2 linked regions of the Vallitalea guaymasensis genome follow. Each later gene encodes a partner of the first gene's protein in a complex. Links are inferred from orthologs where the notes say so. Each region holds a gene or a part of one and is shown in the gene's direction. Other genes may lie near its edges.

Region 1 (3,281 bases):
TCCTGATGCTATTCGTAAAGGTATCGACGACGCTAAAAAAAGACTTATTGAAGTTCCTATAGATGAAAATGGTAGTATTCCACATGATTACATCGGTAAATTCGGAAGTGCTTCCGTTTTAATGAAAAGAGCACCAGAAGGAACAGGTGTTATAGCTGGTGGTCCTGCTCGTGCCGTACTTGAACTTGCAGGAATCAAAAATATCAGAACAAAATCATTAGGTTCAAATAACAAGAATAATGTAGTAACAGCTACTGTTGCAGGGCTTGATGGACTTAAAACTCCTGAAGAAGTAGCAAAACTTCGTGGAAAATCAATTGAAGAGCTTTTAGGATAGGAGGGAACCAAGATGGCAGATAAATTAAAAATTACTTTAGTTAAATCCACAATTGGAGCCATTCCTAAACATAGAAAAACAGTAGAAGCTTTAGGACTAACAAAACTTCATAAAACTGTTGAACAAAAAGATAATAAAGCAATTAGAGGTATGGTCCATTCTATACAACATTTAGTAAAAGTAGAAGAAATTTAATCGGGTTAAAATAAGCAAGGAGGTGTAACAGCATGAATTTGACAGAATTAAAACCAGCAAAAGGATCAAGAAAATCTAATTATAGAAAAGGAAGAGGACATGCTTCTGGAAATGGTAAAACTGCAGGAAGAGGACAAAACGGACAAAAGTCTCGTTCCGGTGGTGGCGTAAGACCTGGATTTGAAGGGGGCCAAATGCCATTATATAGAAGACTTCCAAAAAGAGGTTTTACTTGTAGAAATTCAAAAGAAATCGTTGGAATTAATGTTGATGTCTTAAATAGATTCGAAGCAGGTGCTACAGTATCTGTTGAAACTCTAATAGAACAAGGCGTTGTTAAAAATCCTAGAGATGGTGTTAAGATTTTAGGAAACGGCGATTTAACTAAGAAGCTTACAGTAAAAGCTAATGCATTTAGTAAATCAGCAGTAGAAAAAATCGAAGCCGCTGGCGGGAAAGCAGAGGTGGTTTAGATGTTTAGAACACTTCGTGATGCATTTAAAATACCTGATTTAAGAAAAAAGATAATTTACACAATGTTAATGTTTTTTGCTATACGTATAGGAGCACATATCAGAATACCATTAATTAATCCTGCAGTTGTTCAAAATATGTTCGGTAATGCAGATGAGGCTGGATTACTTGGTATGTTTGATGCATTCTCAGGTGGTGCGTTCAAGGATATGACATTGTTTGCTATGGGTATTACTCCATACATTACATCCTCCATCATTATGAACCTTCTAACAATTGCTATTCCAAAACTTGAGGAAATGCAAAAAGAAGGAGAAGAAGGACGTAAGAAAATTGCTAAAATCACTAGATACGGTACTATAGTATTAGCACTACTACAATCAGTTGCAATCTCAATTGGTCTTGGTAGAAGCTTATTCTATGATTATAATATATTCTCAGTAATTATTGCTGTAACCGCAATGACTGCTGGTACTGCATTCTTAATGTGGGTTGGAGAGCAAATAACAGTAAAAGGTGTTGGAAATGGTATTTCTTTAATTATCTTTATAAACATAATATCAAGATTACCATTTGGAACAAAGAAATTATACGAACTTGCTACAGCAGGTAACAAATTAATTCCTGTAATTGTCTTATTAATCATATATGTATTAATGGTTACATTTGTAGTATTAATACAATTAGGCGAAAGAAGAATTCCAGTACAATACGCCAAGAGAATGCAGGGAAGAAAAGTATATGGTGGTCAATCTACACATATTCCATTAAAAGTAAATATGGCAGGAGTAATCCCAGTTATCTTTGCTTCATCCTTATTACAGTTCCCAGGAACAATAACTCAGTTCTTTGGTGAGCCAAGTGGATGGTGGGGTTCTGTTATTAACTTCTTGAAGATTACTAATATATCAGGAGCACTTATTTACTTTGTATTCATTTTATTCTTTGCATATTTCTATACTTCAATCATATTCAATCCAATTGAAGTTGCAAATAATATGAAGAAGAATGGTGGATTTGTTCCAGGTATTAGACCAGGAAAACCTACTGTAGACTATTTATCAAATGTTCTTAATAAAATTGTATTAATTGGAGCTTTAGCACTAGCACTTATTGCTTTACTTCCAGTTATACTTTCAAATATATTTGACATGAATGTTACATTTGGTGGTACTTCACTTATTATCGTTGTAGGTGTTGCCCTTGAGACAATTAAACAAATTGAATCCCAAATGGTTATGAGACACTATAAAGGATTTTTAAATGCATAATACAAGATTAAGAATGAAGCCAGAAATCATATTCTATCTTCATTCTAAATCTTAAATTGCTATAATCCTAATACAAGATATACTTTGGAGGTTATAAAATGAGATTAATTATGTTAGGTGCGCCTGGTGCCGGTAAAGGAACACAGGCAAAAAGGGTAGCAGCGAAATATAATATCCCGCACATTTCAACAGGTGATATATTTAGAGATAATATAAAAAACAAGACTGATCTTGGAATAAAAGCCAAGGAATATATGGATAAAGGTTTATTAGTTCCAGATGAGTTGGTTGTAGATATAGTTGCTGATAGACTATTACAAGAGGATTGTAAAGAAGGATTTATCTTAGATGGTTTTCCAAGAACAATACCTCAAGCTGAGAGTTTAGACAAAGCACTTATGTCTATGGAAACAAAAATTAATTATGCAATTAATATTCATGTACCTGATGAAAATATTGTAAGAAGAATGTCTGGTAGAAGGGCATGTCTAAATTGCGGTGCAACTTATCATATAAAGTATAATCCACCAAAAAAGGAAGATATTTGTGATAACTGTACAAGAGAACTGATACTTAGAGATGATGATAAAGAAGAGACAGTACTCAAGAGATTAGAAATTTATCACAAACAAACTAGTCCGTTAATAGAATATTATGGAGAAAAAGATATCTTGATAACTGTTGATGGAACAGTTGACATTGATGATGTCACTAAGAGTATTGTTGAGATATTAGGAGCGTAAAGTTATGTCAATAACAATTAAAACCAACGAAGAAATAGCAATCATGAGAGAAGCAGGCAAAATAGTTGCTGATACTCATGAATTACTAGAATCAATGATAAAACCAGGAATATCTACATTTGACCTGGATAAGGCAGCAGAAGAATTCATTAGAAGTAAAAACGCCATTCCATCTTTTAAAGATTACAATGGATATCCAGCTAATATCTGTGCTTCAATTAATGAAGAAGTTGTGCATGGTATTCCTAGCACTAAAAGAAT
Region 2 (3,332 bases), 2.4 Mb from region 1 along the record:
ATGAAAAAGGTTTAGCAACTAGTATTGGTGATGAAGGTGGATTTGCACCTGATATAGCTTCATCTGAAGAAGTTATTCAAATCATTATTGATGCAATTGAAAGAGCTGGATATAAACCTGGTGATGATATGAGAATCGCTATGGACGTAGCAGCTTCAGAATTGTATAATGAAGAAACTGGTAAATACCACTTCCCTGGCGAAAGCAAAATGAAAGGTGAAGAAGTAATAAGAACTTCAGAAGAATTAGTTGACTATTACGAAGACCTACTTAACAAATTCCCAATCATCTCTATAGAAGATGGATTAGATGAAGAAGACTGGGAAGGATGGAAATTATTAACTGAAAGATTAGGAGACAGAGTACAATTAGTTGGAGACGATTTATTCGTAACTAATACTGAGAGATTAGAAAAAGGAATTGACCTTGGTGTTGCTAATTCTATCCTAATCAAAGTTAATCAAATTGGTACATTGACTGAAACATTTAATGCTATAGAAATGGCTAATAGAGCTGGTTATACAGCAGTTGTATCACATCGTTCTGGTGAAACAGAAGACAATACTATTGCTGATATAGTTGTAGCTGCTAATGCAGGACAAATTAAAACAGGAGCACCTTGTAGATCAGACCGTGTTGCTAAATATAATCAATTATTAAGAATTGAAGAAGAATTAGAAGATGCAGCTGAATATAGAGGAATTGATGCTTGGTTTAATTTAAAAGATAAATAATTAAATTAATAGACCTCGATTCGTCGGGGTCTTTAATTTTGCGATAAGTAGGTGAATATTATGTATAAATATGATTTACATGTTCATACAAAAGAGACTAGCCCCTGTGCTCACGTAGCAGCAGCTGATATGATAGCGGTTTATAGAGATAATGGTTATTCTGGTGTTGTAATTACTGACCATTATAGACCAGTGTTCTTTAACACTAGTGAATTTACAACTTGGGAAGAAAAAGTAGAGGACTTTTTAAGAGGATATAGGAACGCAAAATACCAAGGTGATAAATATGGTATGGATGTACTACTAGGAATTGAATTTGCTTTTAATAATACAAAAACAAATGATTTTCTTATATATGGTATCACTGAAGAAATGTTAATGAAATCTACAGATCTATTTAATTTGGGCTTTGAAGGTTTGAGTAAATTTTGTAAAGAAAATAATTTATTATTCTTTCAAGCACATCCATTAAGGGGATATTGTAATTTAGAGGATATAGCATTTTTGGATGGTGTTGAAGTACATAATGGAAATCCGCGTCATGATTCACATAACGATGAAATAGAAGTAATAGCTAGTGAAAATGATCTATATATGATTTCAGGTTCTGATTTCCATGAATATGGAGATGAAAATAATGGGGGAATTATTACTAGTAATAGAATAAAAACCAATGAGGATTTGATTGAAGTTTTAAAAAGTAAAGATTATACATTATTCAGAGGATAAAGCTGTACTTGCACTTTGCTTTTTGCAGACTGCAGCTACTTTTATTGGTATATAAAAATTTAACTAGAAAAAAATAGTTGAATTAATACATAGTTTGTGCTAAAATACTAGTGTTAAACTTTAGGAGGTGTAACCGTGGGAGCATTAATAATAATTGTTGAAATAGTATATTTCATATTATGTTTAGGACTAATTGCTGTAGTGCTTTTACAAAAAGGAAAAGCTGCAGGATTATCAGGTGCAATTGGTGGAGCTGCTGAAACTTATTGGGGTAAAAACAAGGCTCGTTCTATGGAAGGTAAATTAGAAAAATTTACTAGATTAGGAGCAATACTTTTTATTGTTTTATCTGTAGTATTAAGTTTATTAATTAAATACCAATAATAAAAGTAAAGCACTTTGCATCAAAGCAGGGTGTTTTTTTATTCTATAGTAAACTATACATTCAGTTCCTTTCCTGTTAGTTTAATTTTATATAAATAATAATAATTGATTTAACAAATACTATAGGTAAAAAATATATTAGTTTAATATATAAGCTATAATGGTTATATGAAGATGCTATAAAAAATAAATTTTTGAAGGTGAAATATGGAAAATACATTAGAAGAAAAAAAACAGGTATTGTTGGAGATAATTAATCACAAAGATTATAAACCAATGAAGATCAAAGAGCTAGGAATACTATTAAGTATTAATGGTGATGATGAAAAAAGAGCTATGCTAGAAGAAACATTAGAACAATTGATAGCTGAAGGAAAGATCATTAAAACAAAAAGAGGAAAATATGCAAGACCAGAAGCTGTAAATATGATTGTTGGAAAGTTCATAGCTCATGCTAAAGGTTTTGGATTTGTTGAAATTGAGGGTGAAGAGAATGATATCTTTATACCTGCCCCATATGTTAATGGTGCTTTTAACAATGATACAGTAGCCATAAAGCTTATTAGAAGAGATTCTAAGGGGAAACGTAAAGAGGGAGAAGTAATAAAGATAATCAAACGTAATGACAGCGATGTTATAGGAACATACCAAAAAAGCAAAAATTTTGGATTTGTTGTTGCGGATAACAAAAAGTTTACCAAGGATATTTTTATTTCCAAGAACAAGAGTAAAGGAGCAGTATCAGGTCATAAAGTAGTTGTAAAAATCACTGATTGGGGTAATGAAAGAAGAAATCCAGAAGGTGAGATTATTGAGATTATAGGACATATCAATGATCCTGGGACAGATATATTATCAATTGTAAGGAGTTATGAATTGCCAATGCAATTCCCTGATGCAGTTATGAACCAACTTGATTATATTCCATCTGAAGTAACAGAAGAAGATAAAGCAGGTAGGTTAGACCTTAGAGAAATTCAAATGGTAACAATAGATGGAGAAGATGCTAAAGATCTGGATGATGCAATAACCATTCAAAGAAATGAAGACGGTACATTTACTCTAGGTGTCCACATAGCTGATGTAACTAACTATGTTACAGAAGGGTCACCCCTTGATGTTGAGGCGTTAAGAAGAGGTACTAGTGTTTATTTAGTTGATAGGGTTATACCTATGTTGCCACACAAATTATCAAATGGTATTTGTTCTCTTAACATGGGAACAGACCGTCTAGCACTATCATGTCTTATGGACATTGATAAAAAAGGTAATGTAGTTAATCATAAAATTGCTGAAACCCTTATAAATGTAGATAGAAGAATGACTTATACCAATGTCAGGAAAATCCTATCTGACAAGGATCAGGAAGTTATAAGTGAATATAAAGATTTTGTAAAAATGTTTGAAGAGATGGAAGAATTAGCGGCTATTCTTAGAGATAAGAGAAAAAGAAGAGGTTCTATTGATTTTGATTTTGCAGAAACA

Evidence for each region.
Region 2: the proteins of secY (region 1) and secG are in contact, whole or in part, in a crystal structure (PDB 5AWW), measured with the Thermus thermophilus proteins. The link is inferred for Vallitalea guaymasensis from one-to-one orthologs. Residues at the interface, in WP_096411648.1 of Thermus thermophilus: Leu14, Gln16, Arg17, Phe20, Ile34, Pro35, Pro37, Ile72, Arg108, Arg109, Asn112, Gln113, Arg116, Ile117, Ile120, Pro145, Gly146, Trp147, Phe152, Phe155, Val156, Val159, Thr160, Val162, Ala163, Gly164, Ala166, Leu167, Trp170, Glu173; in WP_223903268.1 of Thermus thermophilus: Tyr5, Ile9, Tyr12, Leu13, Ala16, Leu19, Val20, Val23, Leu24, Gln26, Glu27, Pro28, Gln30, Gly31, Ala32, Asp34, Leu35, Met36, Gly37, Gly38, Ser39, Ala40, Asp41, Leu42, Phe43, Ala45, Arg46, Val48, Tyr53, Thr56.

The regions. Positions count from the first base shown.
Region 1 is NZ_CP058561.1:1,883,130-1,886,410, reverse strand. What follows is about bases 202-3,141. They hold secY (preprotein translocase subunit SecY), read left to right. Parts: upstream 202-1,005; coding sequence 1,006-2,277; downstream 2,278-3,141. Other genes in these bases: map (type I methionyl aminopeptidase), read left to right, coding at 3,025-3,141; HYG85_RS08425 (adenylate kinase), read left to right, coding at 2,376-3,020; rplO (50S ribosomal protein L15), read left to right, coding at 565-1,005; rpmD (50S ribosomal protein L30), read left to right, coding at 350-532; rpsE (30S ribosomal protein S5), read left to right, coding at 202-337. In the rest of the region: more of rpsE, read left to right, coding at 1-201; more of map, read left to right, coding at 3,142-3,281. UniProt on the Bacillus subtilis protein: The central subunit of the protein translocation channel SecYEG. Consists of two halves formed by TMs 1-5 and 6-10.
Region 2 is NZ_CP058561.1:4,300,551-4,303,882, forward strand. The notes cover bases 232-3,222. They hold secG (preprotein translocase subunit SecG), read left to right. Parts: upstream 232-1,598; coding sequence 1,599-1,847; downstream 1,848-3,222. Other genes in these bases: eno (phosphopyruvate hydratase), read left to right, coding at 232-734; HYG85_RS18395 (PHP domain-containing protein), read left to right, coding at 795-1,463; rnr (ribonuclease R), read left to right, coding at 2,055-3,222. Outside these bases: more of eno, read left to right, coding at 1-231; more of rnr, read left to right, coding at 3,223-3,332. UniProt on the Bacillus subtilis protein: Involved in protein export. Participates in an early event of protein translocation.